Regions from separate parts of the Mesorhizobium erdmanii genome, predicted to be linked through region 3. Evidence: predicted binding sites of a transcription regulator. Region 3 holds the regulator's gene; each other region holds the start of a gene.
The links. Region 3 encodes PhoB, which activates phosphate uptake and scavenging genes when phosphate is short. Its sites were predicted from a motif close to TGTCATNNANCTGTCAT; they were not measured.

Region 1: a site for PhoB is predicted at 2,543-2,559, ahead of EB233_RS15880 (esterase-like activity of phytase family protein). Genes of this name have one in related genera too.
Region 2: a site for PhoB is predicted at 3,569-3,585, ahead of EB233_RS31360 (ceramide glucosyltransferase). Genes of this name have one in related genera too.
Region 4: a site for PhoB is predicted at 2,813-2,829, ahead of phnF (phosphonate metabolism transcriptional regulator PhnF). Genes of this name have one in related genera too.

What each region holds. Positions count from the first base shown of each region.
Region 1 is NZ_CP033361.1:3,272,898-3,278,368, forward strand. It holds gene EB233_RS15875 (L,D-transpeptidase) at 106-906, shown strand; gene EB233_RS15880 (esterase-like activity of phytase family protein) at 961-2,430, opposite strand; gene EB233_RS15885 (GcvT family protein) at 2,736-5,147, shown strand; gene EB233_RS15890 (trimethylamine methyltransferase family protein) at 5,160-5,471, shown strand, end outside.
Region 2 is NZ_CP033361.1:6,536,521-6,541,991, forward strand. It holds gene EB233_RS31350 (2'-deoxycytidine 5'-triphosphate deaminase) at 1-829, opposite strand, end outside; SAM riboswitch at 969-1,046, shown strand; gene EB233_RS31355 (O-succinylhomoserine sulfhydrylase) at 1,103-2,293, shown strand; gene EB233_RS31360 (ceramide glucosyltransferase) at 2,320-3,471, opposite strand; gene apaG (Co2+/Mg2+ efflux protein ApaG) at 3,689-4,081, shown strand; gene EB233_RS31370 (Hsp33 family molecular chaperone) at 4,315-5,346, opposite strand.
Region 3 is NZ_CP033361.1:1,476,691-1,482,161, reverse strand. It holds gene xylF (D-xylose ABC transporter substrate-binding protein) at 1-529, opposite strand, end outside; gene EB233_RS07135 (ROK family protein) at 801-2,042, shown strand; gene phoB (phosphate regulon transcriptional regulator PhoB) at 2,302-2,991, opposite strand; gene phoU (phosphate signaling complex protein PhoU) at 3,113-3,820, opposite strand; gene pstB (phosphate ABC transporter ATP-binding protein PstB) at 3,846-4,649, opposite strand; gene pstA (phosphate ABC transporter permease PstA) at 4,646-5,471, opposite strand, start outside.
Region 4 is NZ_CP033361.1:1,843,471-1,848,941, forward strand. It holds gene EB233_RS08890 (alpha-D-ribose 1-methylphosphonate 5-phosphate C-P-lyase PhnJ) at 1-134, opposite strand, end outside; gene fosX (FosX/FosE/FosI family fosfomycin resistance hydrolase) at 131-550, opposite strand; gene EB233_RS08900 (carbon-phosphorus lyase complex subunit) at 547-1,659, opposite strand; gene phnH (phosphonate C-P lyase system protein PhnH) at 1,661-2,272, opposite strand; gene phnG (phosphonate C-P lyase system protein PhnG) at 2,272-2,733, opposite strand; gene phnF (phosphonate metabolism transcriptional regulator PhnF) at 2,854-3,603, shown strand; gene EB233_RS08920 (zinc-binding alcohol dehydrogenase family protein) at 3,925-4,944, opposite strand; gene EB233_RS08925 (ABC transporter permease) at 5,017-5,471, opposite strand, start outside.

The sequences.
Region 1 (5,471 bases), 1.8 Mb from region 3:
GCTTCAGTCCCGGCATCCTTGATCCCGGCATGTTCTCAAAGCATCAGGAATGGGATATTGATCCTCCCCGCGCGGGACCGCGTTTCTATTAGAGCCGGGGGGTTCATGTCCGATATCTCGCAGTTTTCCGAGCGCCTGAGCCGGCGTGCGTTTCTTGGCGCTTCCGCTTTGGGTGCCACTTCGCTGGCTCTTTCCGCCTGCACCACGACCGAAGTGGCACCGCCGACAGTGGCGCCGGCGCCACCGTCGGGCCCGAGCGAGCCCGCTCTCGGCGATGCCGCCAGCATGTACACCGCGCGCACCGATGAGGGCTTTCAGCTGCCGGCCATCCCGGTCGCCAAGCTCGATCCGAAGTTCGTGCGCCAGATCGTGGCCGATCCGACCGGAGAGAAACCCGGCACGATCGTCGTCGATGTCTCCGAGCACTTCCTCTATCTGGTGCGCGACGGCGGCAAGGCCATCCGTTATGGCGTCAGCCTCGGCAAGGCCGGGTTCGGATGGACCGGCAACGCCGTGGTCCAGGCGCGCAAGAAGTGGCCGGTGTGGACGCCGCCGCCGGAAATGATCCAGCGCCGGCCGGAACTGGCGAAATACAAGGACGGCATGCCGCCCGGCCCGCAGAGCCCGCTCGGTGCCCGCGCGCTCTATCTGTTCCGCGACGGCAAGGACACGATGTACCGGCTGCACGGCACGCCGGAGTGGGATTCCATCGGCAAGAACGCATCGTCGGGCTGCGTGCGCTTCATGAACCAGGACATCATCGACCTCTACAGCCGGGTCAACGGCCCCGCCCAGGTCTACGTGCGTCCCAACCTGTCGGCTGCCGGCAAGATCATGGCCGTGTCGAGCAGGACCGCCGAGCCGATCGATGCGGGCGTGCCGAAGGATGCGGAATTCTTGAAGTAGCCTTCACGGCCTCTCCAGGCGGACACGTCATGCGCGTCCGCCTGGAAGTGGCGACTACTTCTTGGCGAGGCCGGGCAGCGTGACCTGGTAGACCAGGAACATGGTGTCGACATTGGCGCCGTCGTCGGCCTTGTAGGGCGCGCCGACCTGGAAGCCGTCCTGGGCGAGAAAGTCGTTGTCATTGGCGACGAACAGGAAGTAGTCGTCGGGCAGATTCGGGTCCAGGACACTGGCCAGCGACATCGCCTCCCACTTCTCGGAGAGATTGTTGTGGTCGTTCGGCGCGCCATTGTGCAGGCCGAAGCGATTGAGTTGCGCATTGTCGTTGATGTCGATGAACGGCGTCAGCCTGGCCGGCGTCACCGACGGATCGAGCACGCCCTTGGGAGCGACCGGCTTGTTGGCGGCATCAAAGGCGCCGCCGGCGATGTCGGTCGCGGTTGAAACGTCGACGACGAAGATCTGGCGCAGCAGCGATGTGTCGCCCTTCAGGCCCTGGCCGTTGCCGCTGTCGCGCGCCAGCATCAGGAAGGACGTGTCCGACAGCGCCACGATCTCGCTTTGCGCGGCGATCTTGGTCTTGCCCTTGGCATCCTTGAACACCGGCAGCGGCACGACATATTCATGCGCCAGCTTGAGATGGGCGAGGTCGGAGGCGTCATAGACCAGGGCCCTGGTGTTCTGCCGCGTCGCAGGGGAATCGCCGCCGTCCTGCCTCGTCGCCGACTGCAGCACGGCGATCAGGAATTTGCCATCCGGCGTCATCGCCATGCCTTCCAGGCCCTGGTTGTTCTGGCGGCCGGTATCGGGATCCTTCGGATCGGGCTCTGACGCACCCGGACCAGGATTGTCGGAGGAGAAGTTCGGCGCGCCCTTGCGCATCGGCACCAGGGCCGCCGGCGGCTGGGTCGCCGACAGCAGTCGGCCTTGCGCCGAGAACCGGTAGATGTTGGGGCCGTATTCATCTGAAATGAACATCGAGCCGTCGGGCAGCCGCACGATCGCCTCGTCGTCGAGGGCGAGCTTGCCGTTGGTGGCGACGGGCAGCATCGGCATGTCGCCGGCGGCGGCGCGCACATCCGACAGGGGATCGAGGCCGGTGGTGTCGGCGCCCTTGTCGTCGGTGAGCAGCATGGTGTCGGCAAGCGTCGCCTTGACTTCGGTCTGCTCCTGGCCGACCGCGCCTGGTGCCGCCGGGGTGAATTCGATGCCTATGGTGTTGACGCGCGCCCGGTAATCGGTGGTGCCGGCGACATTGTAGCCGCGATCCGGGAGCAGCCAGAGCGAACCCTTGTAGGTGCCGGCATCATGCGTCCAACTGGCGGTATCGATCGCCATGCCGGAGCCTGAACCGAACGTCTCGCCGAACTTGTCGCGCTGGGCGGCCGGGATCCGGCCGACGCCGACCAGGCCTTTGTTGACGAGGCCGCCGACGGTCGCGGCGCCGTCGGCCAGCGCCGGTGTCAAGGCTGTGAACACGGCCAGCGCGACGCCGAGCGACGCGGTTCGGTACAGGTGTTTCATGGATAATCCTCTTTGTGACGGATGTGCCGGAGCGGCCGAAAGACGAAAAAGCTGAAAGGAGGCGGCACATCGATGACGCCGCGCGCCCCCCAAAGCGGTCTACGGCGCGAACATGATGCTTGCGTGACAAGTGCGGGATGGATGGCTGCTGGCCTGTTTCGCGCGCCGACAAGGACATGCGCTCGGGCGAAGGAATTGATGGTCTGTCAAGTCCCAGGTCGACAAGGCATCGTGCATTCGCAGAGTACTAGACACTTATGTCCAGTGTGTATAAGGTGCCGCTTCAGGCAGACCGGGAGGGAACCTTGAAGCCGCATTATCGCGCAGTGGTTATCGGGGGTGGGGTGGTCGGCGCCTCGGTGCTCTACCATCTGACGCGGTTCGGCTGGTCCGATGTGGCGCTGATCGAGCGCGCCGAATTGACCGCCGGTTCGACCTGGCATGCGGCGGCCGGCTTCCATGCGCTCAACGCCGATCCCAACGTAGCGGCGCTGCAGGACTACACCATCAACCTCTACCGCGAGATCGAGGCCGAATCCGGCCAGAATATCGGCCTGCACATGACCGGCGGCGTCAACATCGCCAGCGATCCCCAGCGCTGGGAATGGCTGAAATCGGCCTGGGCGGTGTTCCAGTCGGTCGGCATCGAGACGGCGCGCCTAGTGACCCCGGCAGAGATCAAGGCGATCTGCCCGATTGTCGATGTCACCGGCGTGCTCGGCGGCCTGCATGATGCCAACGAAGGCCATCTCGATCCCTACGGCACCACGCACGCCTATGCCGGCGCCGCGAAGAAGCGTGGGGCTGAAATCATCCTGCGCAATCGTGTGGTCGAGTTGAAGTCCCGCGCCGACGGCCATTGGGACGTCGTCACCGAGCAAGGCACCATCGTCGCCGAGCATGTCGTCAACGCCGGCGGGTTGTGGGCGAAGCAGCTTGGCCGCATGGCCGGCATCGATCTGCCGGTAACGCCGATGGAGCACCATTATTTCATCACCGAGGACATTCCGGAGATCGCCGCACTCGACCGGGAGATCGGCATCGCCGTCGATCTCGACGGCTTTTCCTACCTGCGCCAGGAGCGCAAGGGCGTGCTGCTCGGCGTCTACGAGCAGAACCCGAAGCACTGGAACATGGATGGTGCGCCATGGGACTACGGCATAGAGCTGATCCCGGAAGACATCGACCGCATCAGTCCCGAACTCGCCAAGGCGCATGAGCGCTTTCCCTGCCTGGCGAGTGCCGGCATCCGCAAATGGGTCAACGGCGCCTTCACCTTTACCCCTGACGGCAACCCGATCGTCGGGCCGGTGCGTGGCGTGAAGAACTACTGGGTCGCCTGCGGCGTCATGGCCGGCTTCAGCCAGGGCGGTGGCGTGGGCAAATCGCTGGCCGAATGGATGATATACGGCGAGCCGCAGGCCGACATTTTCGGCATGGACATCGCCCGCTATGGCGCCTTCGCCGCCAACCGTGAGTATTTGAGGCAAACGACGCGACAATTCTATTCGCGCCGTTTCGTCATGACATTTCCCAATGAGCGGCTGCCGGCGGGCAGGCCCTTGAAACGCCCCGGCGCCTATGACGGCATGAGTGCCGCGGGTTGCGAATGGATGGCGTCGTGGGGGCTGGAAATCCCGGCCTATTTCGCGCCGATGGGTTTTCGCGAGAACACCACGCTCAAGCGTTCCAATGCCTTCGACATCGTCGGCGACGAGGCGCTGCAGGTCCGGCGGGCCGCCGGCCTCGTCGATATCTCGGCCTATTCACGCTATGCGGTGTCCGGGCCCGGCGCCGAGGCATGGCTCAACCGGCTGCTTGCCTGCAAGCTGCCGAAGGCAGGGCAGGCGCGGCTGGCGCCGATGCTGGGGCCTGACGGGCGGCTGAAGGGCGACCTCACCGCGATCAACTGGGGCGGTGGCGACCATTGGCTGATGGGCTCCTACTATCTCAGGGAATTCCACATGCGCTGGTTCGAAAGCCACGCGGCGGAAGGCGTCACGGTCGCCGACGTTTCCGACACGACGGGCGGCTTCCTGCTGACCGGGCCGAACGCGCGCAGGATCCTGGAGCGCACGACGCATCAGGACGTGTCCGCCGCGGCACTGCCATTCATGGCCTGCGGCGGGTTCGACATCGGCATGGTGCCAGCGCGAGTTGCCCGGGTCTCCATCGCCGGCGAGCTCGGCTTCGAGATCAGCTGCCCGGCAACCATGCATGCCGCACTGCGCGATACACTGCTTGCCGCCGGCGAGGATCTCGGCCTGGCCGAGATCGGCTATTACGCGCTCAATGCGCTCAGGCTGGAGAAGAGCTTTGGCATCTGGTCGCGCGAATTCACCCAGGGTTATACGCCGGGCCAGACCGGCCTCGACCGTTTCATCGCATTCGACAAGGGCGATTTCGTCGGCCGCGAAGCAGCGTTCAGGGAACGCCAGGCAGGCGTCTCGCAAAGGATCGTGACGCTCGAGATCGACGCCATCGATGCCGACGCGAGCGGCTTCGAGCCGGTTTGGCACGAGGGCAGGCGCGTCGGCTTCGTCACCTCGGGCGGCTTTGGCTACACGATCGGCAAGAGCGTCGCGCTGGCGTTGGTGGACGACGATTTTGCCGAGGAGGGGACGGCGCTTTCGGTGCACATTGTCGGCGTCGAACGGCCGGCGCGGGTCATCGCGGCCTCGCCCTACGATCCCTCGGGCGAGGCGATGCGGCAATGAGGAGGATTTTCGATGGTCGATGACGCGGCACGAGACTCGAGGCGCGAACGCCGGCGTGGGCGCACGGGCGAGGCTGGCAGCGAAAGCAGCCGCCGGCCCAATTACCGCTCGCTGAAGAACCCGTTCCTGCCGCAGCCGGTCTTTTCGGACGACCAGGTCGCGGCGATCCACGACACGGCGCTGCGCGTGCTGGAGGAACTCGGCATCAAGGTGCTGCTGCCGCAGGCGCGGGAGATCTTCGCCCGAGCCGGCGCGCTGGTCGACGAGGACAGCCAGATGGTGCGCATCGGCCGCGACATCGTCGTCGCGGCATTGGCCTCGGCG
Region 2 (5,471 bases), 1.5 Mb from region 3:
GATCGAAGGGTGTCATCTCGGCGGCGTAGAGCGGCGGCACATGCACCGCTTCCTGGCTGACGAGGATGTAGAATTCGTCGGGATCGAGCACCAGTTCGCCGGCGCCGCTCTTGTGGATCGGCTCCCAGAAATCGACGACATCCTGCGCCGCGCGCTTGTCGACATCGACAAGGCCGGTGTGATGCTTGCCGCGATAGCCGACCAGCCCGTCACTGTCGCCCTTGAGGTCGATCGACAGCGCGATGCCACCGCCCGAAATATTCGGCGGCTCGGTCGCGACCAGCATCTGCGCGGTATGCAATTCATGCAGTTCGGCTTCCGAGAGCAGGGCGTTGCCGGTGCGGAAGCGGATCTGCGACAGGCGCGAGCCGGTGCGCACGACGATCGGAAACGTGCGCGGGCTGACTTCGAGGTAGAGGGGACCGTTGTAGCCGGCGGCGATCTTGTCGAACTCGTGGCCACGGTCGGTCATGACACGGGTAAAGATGTCGAGCCGTCCGGTCGAGCTCTTCGGATTGGCGGAAGCGGACACGGTCGACGACAGCGCAAGGCTTTCCAGCAGCGGCACGATGTAAACACAACCCGTTTCCAGCACGGCGCCATCGGCGAGGCTGAACTCATGCAGCTTCAGCCGGTCGAGTTTGTCGACAACCCGATGATCGGGGCCGGGCAGAAAGGAGGCGCGTACGCGGAAGGCCGTGTCGCCGAGCCTGAGATCGAGGCTCGCCGGCTGGATCTGGTCGGCATCGAGCGCGCGCGGCGACTTCAGCGCGCCGGACTGGAACAGCGCCGAAATGTCCTGATCGGGAAGAATGCCTGTCTGCCGCAAAGTCTGGCTCCGCTCGAAGGCCGGTCTCTTTGTGGCAGGTTCTTGCCGCAAAACCGCTGGACACTCTTGCGGAACCTGCCTGGTACAAACCTCTTAATGAAGCCGGCAATTGACGCAAGCGTGGTACGGGTCTAAAGGGTCGTTATCCCGTGGTGATTTGGCCGGTCGGCTTGCAGCCACGTTAAACAAGTCGCTAAAGGACCGTTGGCCGCGAGGCCGTATGGACCGGTTGCGACTTTCGCGGCCGGTTTTTTTGTGTCTGGAACAAAAGCGATGAGCAGCAAGAAGCGCAACTGGAAGCCTCAAACAGCCCTCGTGCATGGCGGAACCCTGCGTTCCCAATTCGGCGAGACCTCCGAGGCGATGTACCTGACCCAGGGCTATGTCTATGAAACGGCGCAGGCGGCCGAAGCCCGTTTCAAGGGCGAGGAACCTGGCTTCATCTATTCGCGCTACGCAAATCCGACCGTCGACATGTTCGAGAAGCGCATGTGCGCGCTGGAAGGCGCGGAGGACGCACGCGCCACGGCATCGGGCATGGCGGCGGTGACCGCGGCGCTTCTGTGCAGCGTCAAGGCCGGCGACCATATCGTGGCGGCGCGCGCGTTGTTCGGCTCCTGCCGCTGGGTGGTGGACACGCTGGCGCCGCGCTACGGCATCGAGGCGACCTTGGTCGATGGCACCGATATCGCCAATTGGGAAAAGGCGGTCAGGCCGAACACCAAGCTGTTCTTCCTGGAAAGCCCGACCAACCCGACGCTGGAAGTGGTCGACATCGCCGCTGTCGCATCGCTCGCCAATTCGATCGGCGCGCGGCTTGTCGTTGACAATGTCTTCGCCACCCCGCTGCAGCAGAAGCCGTTGCAGCTTGGCGCCCACATCGTCGTCTATTCGGCGACCAAGCACATCGATGGCCAGGGCCGTTGCCTCGGTGGCGTCATCTTGTCGGACAAGAAGTGGATCGACGAGAACCTGCACGACTATTTCCGCCACACCGGCCCCAGCCTGTCGCCGTTCAATGCCTGGACGCTGCTGAAGGGCTTGGAGACGCTGCCGGTGCGCGTGCGCCAGCAAACGGAGAGCGCGGCTAAGATCGCCGACTTCCTCGCCGGGCAACCGCAGATCGCCCGCGTCATCTATCCCGGCCGCGCCGACCATCCGCAGGCCGATATCGTCAAGAAGCAGATGTCCGGCGGTTCGACGTTGATCTGCCTGGACGTCAAGGGCGGCAAGCAGACGGCCTTCGCCGTGCAAAACGCGCTCGACATCGTGCTGATCTCCAACAATCTCGGCGATGCCAAGAGCCTGATCACCCATCCGGCGACGACGACGCACAAGAATTTGAGCGACGAGGCGCGCGCCGAGCTCGGCATCGGGGCTGGGACGCTCAGGCTGTCGGTCGGCCTGGAGGACACCGACGACCTTCTGGAGGACATCGCGCAGGCATTGCAGGCCGCCAAGTAGGGTTGCCAGGCCGCGCCGCGCGGCAATCAAGCGCGCGATGGCGTCTCTTCCAGTTCGGCGGCCTTGGTGCCTATGGTCATCGCATTGCCGCGCCAGTCGACGGCACCGCCGAGCCAGCCGCGTGCCCACATCGCCGGCAAGATCAGGTCGCGTACCATGATCGCCGCGACCATGCGCGGCGACAGGTACCAGCCCTTGGACCAGGCCAGCGCGCATTCCGGAAGGTAGAAGGCCACCAGCACGGCGATGGCCGTGAACGGGAGGCTGAGGCCGGCGCTTGCCGCCGCAACCAGCGCAAGCACCAGCGGCACAACCGCGCCGGTGAGGATTTCGGGCGCGAAGAACAGCGGGAAGGTGACCCGGCGCAGGCGCGCCCAGCGGGCCTGGCGCGACCAGATCTCGCCAAACCTACGCCGGCCAAGCGGCTGCTCGAAGGGCGCGGCGACGAGATTGACGCGCAGGCCAAGCCCATTGACCAGCTTGGTCGCGGCCGCGTCCTCGGCGATTTCGGCGGCCAGCGCGCGGATACCGCCATTGGCATCCAGCATCGGCTTGTTCCATAGCATGCTCTTTCCCTGGGCAAAGCCGAGGCCGAGCGCCTCGCCGGCATACTGCCATCGCGCCTGCAGCGTGTTGAGGAAGGCGCATTCGACCTCGGCCCAGAAGCCATCCGGCCGCGAACCGATCGGTGTCGAACAGACAAGGCCGGTGCCTGGCCGCCACGCCGCCATCAGATGCTGGATGTAGTCCCTCGGCATCAGCACGTTGGAGTCGGCCAGGACGACCCAATCGTGCCGCGCGGCTTCCCAGCCCTTGACGCAATTGTTGAGCTTGGGATTGGCGCTGACACGGTCGTCACCGATCAACAGCCGGGCCGGCACTTTTGGAGAGCGGCCAATGGCGGCGCGGATCAATTTGACCACCGGGTCGTCGGCATGGGCGACGCAGAAGATCAACTCGTAGCGCGGCCAGTCGAGCGAGAAGGCGCGTTCCAGCGTCTCCCGCGTGAACGGCTCGACGCCACGCACAGGTACGATAATCGACACCGGCGGCGATTTACCGGTTGGCCGCGCGATTGTGGCGCGCCGTTTCAGCTGCGAAGCGGCAAGCAAAATACTGGCTGAGTTTGAAAGGATAAGAGCAGTCGAAAGCGAGGCGGCTATGAGAGTGAGTTCCATCGAGATTTGGTCACTCCAGAAGAGACGGCCCGCATCGTGGCCGCTTTCAACAGACAGGGCGCCCGAGTCGCCCGTCCGCGCACACCACCATTGTCATGTGTCACTCAAATGACATTGTTTGCCGGCACGTGCCTTTCAGGACAGGGCGCGACAAGACGCGCATGTTGACCTGCCCGTCGGGAGCACCGAAAGGTATCGGATTGTTTTGGAGCCGCTTATGTACCGCGCCGTCACGCGCAACATCGAAGTGCAGGTCAGGCCGTTCTACCTCGAGGACCGTTCCGATCCTTCCGAGAACCGTTATGTCTGGGGATATCAGATAACGATCGACAACCAGTCGGACGAATTCGTGCAGCTTCTGTCGCGCTATTGGCACATCACCGACGGTACCGGCCGGGTCGAGGAAGTAAGCGGCCCGGGCGTCGTCGGCGACCAGCCCGAACTCAATCCGGGCGACAGCTATCAATACACATCCGGCTGCCCGCTCTCGACGCCGTCAGGCATCATGGTCGGGCGCTACACGATGCGCAACAAGCGTGGCGAGACATTCGATATCGCCATCCCGGCGTTTTCGCTCGACCTTCCGGGGACGCGGCGCACGGTGAATTAGCCTCTTTCTCCCCGTTTCACGGGGCGTTGAGGAAACGGTCCGCGTAGCGGACGAAAAGCCAATTGCTTGGCTTTTCGAGTAACGAACCTCCGGCAGGACAATCAGGGGCGGCGCCGACTCGGGAGACTTGTCTTCCCGCTCGATGCGCACTGCTGCCATCTAGCGAAAGTCGGTGCTGCCCGTCATCCGCCCTTCGGGCACCTTCTCCCCGTGAACGGGGAGAAGGAAAAGACTCACTGCCTCGCAAACTCCGCCGGGTCGAAGTCATACTGCGTCGAGCAGAACTCGCAGGCGACGTGGATACCGCCGTCCTCGGTCGAGTCCTTGATCTCCTGCGCGGAAAAACCCTCGAGGATACCGCGGATCTTGTCGCGCGAGCATGAGCATTGGTCAGCGACGGGGACGCCGCCGAAGACGCGCACGCCATGCTCGTGGAACAAGCGATAAAGCAGCCGTTCGGCGCCGACCGTCGGGTCGATCAGTTCGGTCGGCTCGATGGTGCCGAGAAGTGCCAGCAATTCCTGCCAGGAATTGTCGGCCGGATCGTTCGTCACGTCGCGCGGATCGCCGTCGCCGCCCGAAATGTCTGGAACGCGCATGCGCTCGGGCGACTGGGGCAGGAACTGCGCCAGGATGCCGCCGGCACGCCACTGCTCACGTGCACCGCCGTGGGCGGGCGTCAACAGTTTGGCGACCGAGAGCCTGATATCCGTCGGGATCTGCTCCGACTGGCGGAAATAGGTGCGCGCCGCGTCTTCCAGCGTTTCGCCGTCAAGCTGGACGATGCCCTGATAGCGCTGGGTGTGAGCGCCCTGGTCGATGGTCAGCGCCAGCACGCCGCTGCCGAGCAGCGTCTGCTGCGACGTCTCGCCCGCCGCAACCAATGCCTCGAGCCGATCGGCGTCGAAGCGCGCATAGGCACGCAGGGCCGAGGGCGTCGTGAAATCCGCCACCAGCATGTCGACCGGCCCGTCGGTGCGGGTCTGCAGGATGAACTTACCTTCGAATTTGAGCGAGGTGCCGAGCAGCACCGTCAACACACAGGCTTCCGCCAGCAGGCGGGCCACCGGCTCGGGATAGTCGTGGCGGCCAAGGATAGCGTCGAGCATCGGTCCGAGTTGGACCGTGCGGCCGCGCACGTCGAGCGGGCCGACCTCAAAAGGCACGACGTGATCGTCGCCGGCATAGCCGAATTCGCCGAGTTTGGGGTGATATTCGGTCACTTGATGCGTTTCCAACATGACAATACTCCAGGGCGCGGCCATGCCGCCCTCCTGGGGTGCATGCGTCCAAACGCGCTTGATTTGCGTGATGCGGCGCAGATAGGCATCGCGCCCCCGCAGATCAAGCGCCCGTGCACTTCAAGCACCAAGACACGTCAAGCACCAAG
Region 3 (5,471 bases):
CGATGGCCGCCTTGAGCACTTCCATCGAGCCCGAGAACAGGAAATCGGCATTCGGATCCGAACCCGAGCCCTTGATGAAGACATAATTGCCTTCCGGCTTGGCCTTGAACACCGCACTGGCCTGGAGGCGGCCGACTTCCTTGTTGTCGAAGGTCAGGTAGAAGACGTCCTTGTTCTCGATCAGGCGGTCATAGCCGACGACCGGAATGCCTTCGTCGAGCGCCTTCTGCACGGCCGGGCCGATGGCCGAGGCGTCCTGTGCCAGGATGATCAGCGAATTGGCGCCCTGCGAAATCAGGCTCTCGACATCGGTAAGCTGCTTGCCGGGATTGGACTGTGCATCGGCCGAAATGTACTTGTCGCCGGCGGCCTCGATCGCCTTTTTCATCGCGGCCTCGTCAGTCTTCCAGCGTTCTTCCTGGAAGTTCGACCACGATACGCCGATGACTTTGTCCTTCGCCTGCGCGACCGACGCAAGCGTCAGCGACATGGCGACACCCGCCAGGATGGCGGCCGTGAATCTTTTCATGATATTCCTCCCTGCGCCGCGTAAGGCGCGACCAAACTGGCCCAAAGGCCGGCACAGAAGCTCTATTTTTTCGAGCCTCAAAAAAAATACTGATGCATCGCCGAAACGCTGTCAACATCGATTCTGATGGATTTTGAGGGGCCTGCAACTTTTTTTCGAGCCCCGCAATAAATAAATGACAGCAGCGGCCGCTTCTGCCAGTATTTGACCTGTTGTCGGCAGTGTTCGAGGGGCAGGAAGAACCGCCGCGACGGGGAGGAAGTGGAAAAGCATGTCGGTCGGAATCCGCCACGACGATCTGCGCCGGCGCAACCGCGCCATGGTGATCGCGGCCGTGCGTCGGGCCGGCCGGCCCTCGCGCACCGAGATCGCCGCGACCACCGGCCTCAGCCATTCGACCATATCGGCAATTTCCTCCGACCTGATCGGCGAAGGCATCCTGGCCGAAGGCAAGCCGAGCGAGGTGGGTTCGCTCAAACGCGGCAGGCCGCAGGTCGGCCTCGGCCTCAATCCGGAGGCCGCGACCGTCATGACCGTGGTGCTTTCGCTGAATTTCCTTTCTGTCGCCGTCATCGACTATGCCGGCCAGGTGATATCGGAGGAACAGCGCCGCCTGGACACGCTGACCATGTCGCGCGAGGCGCTGATCGGCGAATGCACGGCTATCGTACGACGGCGCCTCGCCGATCCCGATATCGACGTGCGCAGCGTCGCCCGCATCGCGCTGGCGATCCAGGGCATCACCGACACCGAGGCCCGGGCCATGCTGTGGTCGCCGATCACGCCGCAGACCGACATCGCCTTCGCCGACATACTCGAAGCCGAGTTCGGCATCCCCGCCACCATGGAAAACGACTGCAACATGATGGCGGTGGCGCTGCGCTGGCGCGACCCCGAGCGCTACCGCGACGACTTCATCGCCATCCTGTTGTCTCACGGCATCGGCATGGGGCTGGTGCTGAAGGGCGAGCTGTTCACCGGCACCCATTCCTCGGGCGGCGAGTTTGGCCACATGATCCATCGGCCCGGCGGCGCGCTCTGCCGCTGCGGACGCCGCGGCTGCGTCGAGGCCTATGCCGGCAACTACGCCATCTGGCGCAATGCCAAGCAGCTCGGCGAGGACACCGAGCCGGTCGACGTCAGCGACGCGGACATGCGGACCCTGGCGGCCACGGCGCGCGAAAGAGCTGGCCCCGAGCGCGAAGCATATCGCAAGGCCGGCGAAGCGCTGGGTTATGGCCTCGGCAGCCTGTTCGCGCTGATCGATCCCGCGCCCGTCGCCATGGTCGGCGTCAGTGCCGCCGCCTTCGACCTGATCGAGCCCGCGCTACGCGAGGCCATCGCCCAGACCGCCGGCGGCCAGCACTCGAAATCGATTTCGTTCGATACTGAACCAAACGAATTGCCGCTTATCCGCGAAGGCTGCGCGATGCGCGCGCTGACCTTCGTCGACCAGGAGATTTTCGCCCCGGGCGTGCAGGGGCGAGCGGGTTCGGGCAAGAACGTGGCGTAGGCCTTGCGAAGGGCATCGCCGCCATTCGAGATTGGCTGCAGCTTCCCGGATGTCATCATCCTTGGGCGAAGCAGGAGCGAAGCTCCGTCGCGAAGACCCAATGATCCATTCCGTTACGTCGACCGAGGGACGCGGCGGTGCAGAATTCTACGCAGTGGCAACACGTCAAAGTCGCGGCATGGATCCTCGGGTCTGCGCGTCCGCTTCGCTCGTGGATGACGAAGCGTTGGGCACCTCGGCCCATCAAAAACGCCAGCAGTCAATCTTCCCTGATCGCATACCCGGCGCCGCGAATGGTGCGGATGACGTCTGGCATACGGCCATTGTTGACAGCCTTGCGCAGGCGGCCCACATGCACGTCCACGGTGCGCTCGTCGATATAGATCGTCTCGCCCCAGACATTGTCGAGCAGTTGGCTGCGGGAGAACACGCGGCCGGGATGGCGCATCATGAATTCGAGCAGGCGGAACTCGGTCGGCCCGAGCCGGATCTCGCTCTTCTTGCGATAGACTCGGTGCGATTCGCGGTCGAGCACGATGTCGCCGACCTTGAGCACGCTGGACAGAACTTCCGGCTTGGCGCGGCGCAGCAGCGCCTTGACCCTGGCCATGAATTCCGGCGTCGAGAACGGCTTGACCAGATAGTCGTCGGCGCCGGTGGAAAGGCCGCGCACGCGATCGCTTTCCTCGCCACGCGCCGTCAACATGATGATCGGAAGCCGCTCGGTCTCGGGCCGCATCCGCAGGCGCCGGCAGAGTTCGATGCCGGACACCGCCGGCACCATCCAGTCGAGCACCAGAAGGTCGGGCACGTTCTCCTGCAGGCGGATTTCGGCTTCGTCGCCGCGCGGCACCACCTCGACCTGATAGCCTTCGGATTCAAGATTGTAGCGGAGCAGCACCCCCAGCGGCTCCTCGTCCTCCACCACCATGATGCGTGGCGCGATCATCGACTGGTCACCTCCAAAGCAATTCCAGGAAAAGTGTGTAGCGGTTTTCCGTCCGGAATTGCGTGAAACAAAGAGATAGAGCGGTTTGGCGTTTCCTCGAAACGATGAGCCGCTCTAGCGTTCAGGCCGCCGGCGCCGACATCGCCGTTTCGTCCTGCTTGGGACGATTGGCGGGCAGCTGCGTGCCGGTCAGCACGTAATATGCGTTCTCGGCGATGTTGGTCACGTGATCGCCGATGCGTTCGAGATTCTTGGCGCAGAACAACAGATGCGTGCAAGCCGTGATGTTGCGCGGATCCTCCATCATGTAGGTCAGCAATTCGCGGAAGACCGAGGTATATTTGACGTCGATGCGCTCATCGTCGGCGCGCAGCTTCGCCAGTGCGGCGGCATCGCGCGCCGCATACTCCTCGATCACGCCCTGCACCTGGATCAGCACCAGCTGCGCCATGGCGTCGATGGAATGCGACAGGTCGCGCGGCGTCGCGCTGAGGCCAACGGTGCCGACGCGCTTGGCGATGTTCTTGGCAAGGTCGCCGATGCGCTCGAGGTCGCCGGCCATGCGGATCGAGCCGACGACATGGCGCAGATCGTCGGCCATCGGCTGGCGCTTGGCGATCAGCGTGATGGCGCGGTCGTCGAGTTCGCGCTGGCGCGCGTCCATGATGGCGTCGTCGGAGACCACGCGCTGTGCGAGAGCATTGTCGGAATTCAGCAGCGCCTTAGTGGCGCCGCCAACCATCGAGCCGGCGAGGTCGCCCATGTCGCTGATCAGCCTGCTGATCTGTCCGAGATCCTCGTCGAAGGCTGCAACCGTGTGTTCGGCCATGATTCTGGTCCTCGTATGCGTGCGATCAGCCGAAGCGGCCGGTGATGTAGTCTTGCGTGCGCTTCTCGCGAGGCGACGTGAAGATCTTCTCGGTCTTGTCGAACTCGACCAGCTCGCCCAGATACATGAAGGCGGTCTGCTTCGAGACGCGCGCCGCCTGCTGCATGTTGTGGGTGACGATGACGATCGTGTAGTCGGCCTGCAGCTCGTCGATCAGTTCCTCGATCTTGGCGGTCGACAGCGGATCGAGTGCCGAGGCCGGCTCGTCGAGCAGGATGACTTCCGGCTTCACCGCCACGGTACGGGCGATGCACAGCCGCTGCTGCTGGCCGCCCGACAGGCTGAGGCCGCTGGCGTTGAGCTTATCCTTGACCTCGGTCCACAGTGCCGCACGCTTCAGCGCCTGCTCGACACGGCCATCCATCTCGGCCTTGCTGATCTTCTCGTAGAGCCTGACGCCAAAAGCGATGTTCTCATAGATCGACATCGGGAACGGTGTCGGCTTCTGGAACACCATTCCGATCTTGGTACGCAGCAGGTTGAGGTCCTGCGAACGATCGAGAACGTTCTGGCCGTCGAGCAGCACCTGGCCTTCGGCCGTCTGCTTGGGATAGAGCTCGTAGATGCGGTTGAAGACGCGCAGCAGCGTCGACTTTCCGCAGCCCGAAGGCCCGATGAAGGCGGTGACGCTGCGCTCGGGCAGCGACAGCGTGATGTCCTTCAGGGCCTTCGACTGGCCATAGTAGAAGTTGAGGTTCTTGACCTCGATCTTGGCCTTGGCCACCGCCTCGGCGGCGATCGTCATGTCTGGAGACAACATCTGGCTCATTTGTCCTCTCTGCGTCCGGTCAGGCTGCGCGCGAAGATGCTGAGCGCGAGAACCGTCAATGTGATTATGAGTGCGCCGGTCCAGGCCAGTTGCTGCCATTCCTCATAGGGGCTGAGAGCGAACTGGAAGATGGTGACCGGCAGGCTGGCCATCGGCGCGTTGAGATTGCTCGACCAGAACTGGTTGTTCAGCGCCGTGAAAAGCAGCGGTGCGGTCTCGCCCGAGATGCGGGCGATGGCCAGCAATATGCCGGTGACGATGCCCGACATCGCGGCGCGGTAGGCGACCGAACGGATGACCACCCAGCGCGGCGCACCGATCGCGGTGCCGGCTTCGCGCAAGGCGTTCGGCACCAGGTTGAGCATGTCTTCGGTGGTGCGCACCACGACGGGGATGACCAGGATCGCCAGCGCGACGGCGCCGGCGATCGCCGAGAAATGTCCCATCGGCCGCACCATCAGCTCATAGACGAACAGGCCGATGATGATCGACGGCGCCGACAGCAGGATGTCGTTGATGAAGCGCACCACGGTGGTGAGCTTCGAGAAACGCCCGTACTCAGCCATGTAGGTGCCGGCCAGCACACCGATCGGCGTGCCGACGATGATGCCGATGATGGTCATCACAATACTGCCGTAGATGGCGTTGAGCAGGCCGCCGGCATCGCCGGGCGGCGGCGTCATTTCAGTGAAGACCGCAAGATTGACACCTGAAAGGCCCTTGTACAGCAGGGCGCCGAGGATCAGCGCCAGCCAGGCGAGGCCGATGCCGGCGGCGGCGACGCACAGCGTCATCATCACGCCATTCTTGCGCTTGCGGCTC
Region 4 (5,471 bases), 370 kb from region 3:
GGCATCGGCATTTCGCGCGAGGCGAACGGCACCTGATAGCCGGGGATGGCGATGCCCTTGAGGATCGCCCGGCGGATCATCCTTTTGGTCTGTTCGTCGAGGTAGGCGAAGTTGTAGGTGGCGATGTCGGTCATGATGCGACCTCAAGTTCCTTGGCGTAGCGCTTCAGCCGCTCGGCTAGCGTGCCGGTGTGCAGTTCGAACATGTGGTTGTCGTCGTCGTAGAAATAGATCGAGCGACCTTCACCCTCGACGCGCGGACGCGGCGGGCGCATGTCGAGGCCTAGCTCGGCGACACGCTCGGCGTAGCGGTCGAAGTCGGCGTCATCGATCTTGAAGGCGATGTGGTTGTAGCTGCGCTCGGGCAGCGCCTCGCCTTCCATGATGGCGATCCAAAGGTCGCCGATGAGGAAAAATTTTTCGCGCGACAGGGAGAACTGCTCGGCGTCGCTGGCATAGACCTCGCGGGCGTCGAAAATTCCGGTCAGGATTTCAGTCATCCGGTCGAGATCCCTGGCGATGAAAGTGATGTGGGAGAGGCCCTCGATCATTCCGCGGCCTCCCGCTTCTCTTCCGCCTTGGCCGGGTTCTCCCGCGCCTCGTATTCGGCGCGCATGCGGCGCACGAGGTCAAGTTCGGCCTGGAAATCGACATAGTGCGGCAGCTTAAGATGTTCGACGAAGCCGGTTGCCTGGACATTGTCGGAGTGTGAGATGACGAACTCCTCGTCCTGGGCGGCGGCGACAATGTCCTCGCCGAGTTCGGAGGCGCGCAACGCGCGGTCGCAGAGCGCCATGGCCATCGCCTTGCGCTCGCTCTGGCCGAAGACAAGGCCGTAGCCGCGGGTGAATTGCGGCGGCGCCTTGGCCGAGCCCTTGAACTGGTTGACCATCTGGCATTCGGTGACCCGCACCGTGCCAAGGGGTGCTGCGAAAGGCAGTTCGGGAACGTCGAGTTCCAGCTCGACCTCGCCGATGCGGATCTCACCGACGAAGGGATGGTTGCGGGCATAGCCGCGCTGGGTCGAATAGCCGAGCGCCAGGAGGAAACCCTCGTCGCCCCGCGACAGAGCCTGCAGGCGGATGTCGCGCGCCATCGGGAATTCCAGCGGCTCGCGGGTGATGTCGCCGGGGACATGATCCCCAGGCATCTCGCCATCCGGTTCGATCAGGCCTTCGCGGTCGAGGATCGCCGAGACGCGCGGCATGGCCTGCGCTTCCGTCTCGCGCTGCAACGGCTCGGCGACATCGGCGCCCGCGGCAAGCTCGGGATCGAGCAGCCGGTGCGTGTAATCGAAGGTCGGGCCGAGCAACTGGCCGCCGGGCAGGTCCTTGTAGGTTGCCGAGACACGCCGCTCGACCAGCATGGTACCGGTGTCGATCGGTTTGCTGTAGCCGAAACGCGGCAGCGTCGTGCGATAGGCGCGCACCAGGAAGATCGCCTCGATCATGTCGCCACGCGCCTGCACAATGGCGAGCGCGGCCAACTCACGGTCGTAGAGCGAGCCTTCGCTCATCACCCGGTCGACGCCGAGCGCCAGCTGCTCGACGATCTGGTCGAGACGAAGTGCGGGCACCGAACGGTCGCCGCGCCGGCGATCGGCGAGCAGGCTGTGGGCGTTGGCAATCGCGGCCTCGCCGCCTTTTACCGCGACATACATCTCAAGCCTCCATCGTCTTGATGCGCGTGGTGCGCGGCAGACAGGCTATGCCGTCCGCGGTGGCGAGGATGATGTCGACGCCGCGCGGGAAGCGTTTGTTGTTCTGCTTCCACTGCTCGATGAAATGACGCGGCATCTGGGCCGGGGCGATCGTGGCGCTGGTTTCGATGCCGGGGCCTTCGAGCAGCAGCGGAGCGCCTGAGGTCAGGTCGCCGACTTGCAGGATCAGCGTGGTCGAACGGTCGGGATAGTCCTGCGTGCCTTGCGAAAAGCCGTCGAGCGCCATCATCTCGGCCGGCGCGGCGACAATGGCGAAATGCGCATCGGCCGCCGTGTTGGCCAGCGGTGCGCCGGTGTGGAAGCCAAGCCAGGAGACGATCGCGGCCGAGGCGTGCAAGGCCGGGTCGAGCCAAAGCGGCGTGTCGTTGTCGCAGAGCGCCAGGGCCACGGCGCCAGCGGTTGCCGAGAGCGGCGAAGGCGGGCGGGCCAAGGCGGGCAAAGGCTGCACGCTGCCCGGCCGCGCCATCGCGTCCATGATCGCGCGAAAAACGGCTTGGGCATTGAAGACCGGATCGGCGAAACCGCCCTCGATCGATTGTGCCGCAATATCCATCAGTCTTCTCCGCGAACCATGGTGAAGAAATCCACCTTCGTCGCCGCTGTCTCGGCGCGGCGTTTTTCATGGGCAGTGGCGAGCGCCGACCTCAAAGGCGCGATCAGCCTGGTCTCAACCTCGGCGCGGCGGGCAGGGTCCTGCCAGAGCGCGTCGGCGATCGCCGCCAGCTTCGCCTTCTGCTTGTCGCGGCCAAGCGCGTAGCAATGGCCGACCTGTCCGGATGGCAACCGGACGGTGGCGCGGGTGACGGTCGCCTCGCCGACATTGAACGGGGCGCCGCCGCCGCCGATGCGGCCGCGCAGCGTCACCAGCCCGGTCTCGGGACCGCGCAGCAATTCGGCTTGCGAGGGCAGGCCGGCCTCGTTCCAGAGCCGGACGATATCGTCTCCGCTCGATTGCGCCAGCGTCGCCATGGCGGCCTTGCGGTCGGCCTGGTCGCGGGCTTCCTGTCCTCGCATAGGCAGCATTCCTCTTTGCTAAATTTGTCTATTGATATAGACAACTATACAAATTATACATATTACCTAACGCGAGTCCATGACGGGTGGATGACATCGGATGGAAGGCGGGGGCAATCCATGATCGAACGACAGCAGGCCGACGGCATCGAGCGGCGCAGTGGCGTCTCGCTGTGGCGGCAGATCGCCGACAGGATCCTGCAAGCGATCGCCACCGGCGACTTCGCCGAGAATGCCGCGCTGCCGCCGGAGGTGACACTGGCCGAGCGCTACGGCGTCAACCGTCACACGGTGCGCAGCGCCATATCGGCGCTTGTCCAGGAAGGGGTACTGCGGGCCGAGCAGGGGCGTGGCACTTTCGTTTTGTCGCGCAAGCGGCTGTCCTATCCGATCGGCGCGCGCACGCGCTTTTCGACGGGCTTGCAAGGACAGACGTCGGAGCGGCACATCGTGCTGCTCTCGTCCGCGGTCGAGCTGGCCAGCCAGCGCGTTGCGGAGGGGCTTGGCCTGGCCAGGGGCACCGAGGTGATCAGGTTGGAGACACGCGGCGAAGCGGACGGACGGCCGGTGTCGCGCGCTGCCGGCTGGTTCGAGGCGAGGCGTTTTGCCGGCATCGACAAGGCGATGGCCGAGACCGGCTCGATCACCGCGTCGCTGGCCCGCTTCGGCATAGACGACTATCTCAGGCAATCGACCGTTCTGTCGGCGCGCCATGCCGATGCGGCCGACCTTGCCGATCTCGACCTGCAGCCGGGCGCCATCGTGCTGGTCACGGTGGCCGTCAACGTGACGCCGGATGGACAGCCGATCCAGTTTTCCGAGTCGCGCTTTCCGGCCGAGCGGGTGGAGCTGAAGCTGTCGGCGCTATAGAAGATACGAGATCTGTTTAACTCACGCTGATATCAGACCGGCTCGGTCGCGCTCGCTTGTCAGCGGCCTGGCATTTGAGGACCGCCTTCCCCCACTCCGTCTCGGCTTCGCCGAGCCACCTCTCCCCCCTCCGGAGGGAGAGGAAAGGAGCCCGCTGGTGGCGGAAGAAGGAGCCGATCTGGTTGAGGTGCTGCAGCAACAGGCTCGCACCCTTCCTCTACCCCGTCGATCGGGGGAGAGGTGGCTCGGCGAAGCCGAGACGGAGTGGGGGTCGACTGCGCAGGGCGGCGTCAATTCGGGCCGGGTTCACCGTCTGCCATGTTATGACCCGACCTCGATGACCGCCTTGATCAGGCCGGATTTCTCATGCGCCCACCTTGCGAGATCGCGCGGCGTGTCTTCCAGCGTGGTGCGGTGGGTGACGAGTTTCGCCAATGGCACGGCGCCGTTGCGGATCGAGGCGGCGACGTGGTCGAAGTCGGCCTTCAGCGCATTGCGGCTGCCGATCAGCGTCATTTCGCGTTTGTGGAATTCGGGATCGGAAAAGACGATGTCGTCCTTGACGACGCTGACCAGCACCAGCGCGCCGCCATGCGCGACATGGGCGAAGGCCGACTGGACCGAGGCCGTGTTGCCGGTGGCGTCGAAGACGACGTCGAAACCTTCACCGCCGGTCGCGTCGCGAACCAACTCGGCGCCCGTTTTCGTCGAGCCGTCGAGCGTGGCGAAGCCTAGCTCGCTTTCGGCAAAGCCGAGCCGCTCGCTGCTCATGTCGAGCAGGCTGACTTCGAGCCCGGCGATGCGGGCGAAGATGGCGGTGCCTAACCCGATCGGGCCGGCGCCGATGACCAGCGTGCGGGCGCCGGTTTCGGCCTTGGCGCGGCGCACTGCATGGGCGCCGATGGCGAGGAACTCCACCGCCGCGGCGTCGGCCAGCGACAGGCCGTTGGCCGGATAGAGGTTTTGCGCCGGGACCAGAATTCTTTCGCACATGGCGCCGTCACGATGGACGCCGAGTACTTCGATCCTGACGCAGCAGTTGGGCTTGCCGTGCCGGCAGGCAATGCATTTGCCGCAGGACAGATAGGGGTTGATGACGACCGGCTCGCCAATGGCAAGGTCGACGCCGTCGCCGGTCTCGACGATCGTTCCCGACACTTCGTGGCCCATGATGCGCGGGTAGGCGAGGAAAGGGTGCTTGCCCTCGAAAATGTGATAGTCGGTGCCACAGATGCCGACATGGCTGACCGCCACCAGCGCCCAGCCGGCCGGCGGCGCGCCCGGCGCGGGTCGGTCTTCGACGACAAGGTCGCCGGGCGATCGGCAAACAACGGCTTTCATTCTCTGGTCCAGTCTGTTCACGAAAATCACCGGCCCGCCAGTTGCGGCAGACCGGCGATCGGTCGGGGATGCCTATTTGCCGCGGCGCCGCAGCCCGTCGAAATAGACGATGATGATGATCAGCGCGCCGGTGATGATGCGCTGCCAGAAGGCGTTGACGTTGAGCAAGTTGGCGCCGTTGTTGATGGTGGCCAGAATGAAAGCACCAAGCAGCGGGCCGTGCACCGAGCCGACCGCGCCGAACAGCGAGGTGCCGCCGATCACCGACGAGGCGATCGCCTGCAACTCCCAGCCCTCGGCCTGGGTCGGGTTGCCGATGCCGATGCGCGAGGCGAGCAGCACGCCGACAAAGGCCGCGCACAGGCCCGACAACGTGTAGGCCATGTAGATGGTGCGCTGGACATTGACGCCGGACAGGCGGGAAGCCTCGGCATTGGAGCCGACCGAAAAGAGATAGCGGCCCCAGCGGCTGTGATGCAAGAAGATGTAGGCCGGGATGCCGACCAGGATGACCATCCAGAACAGAT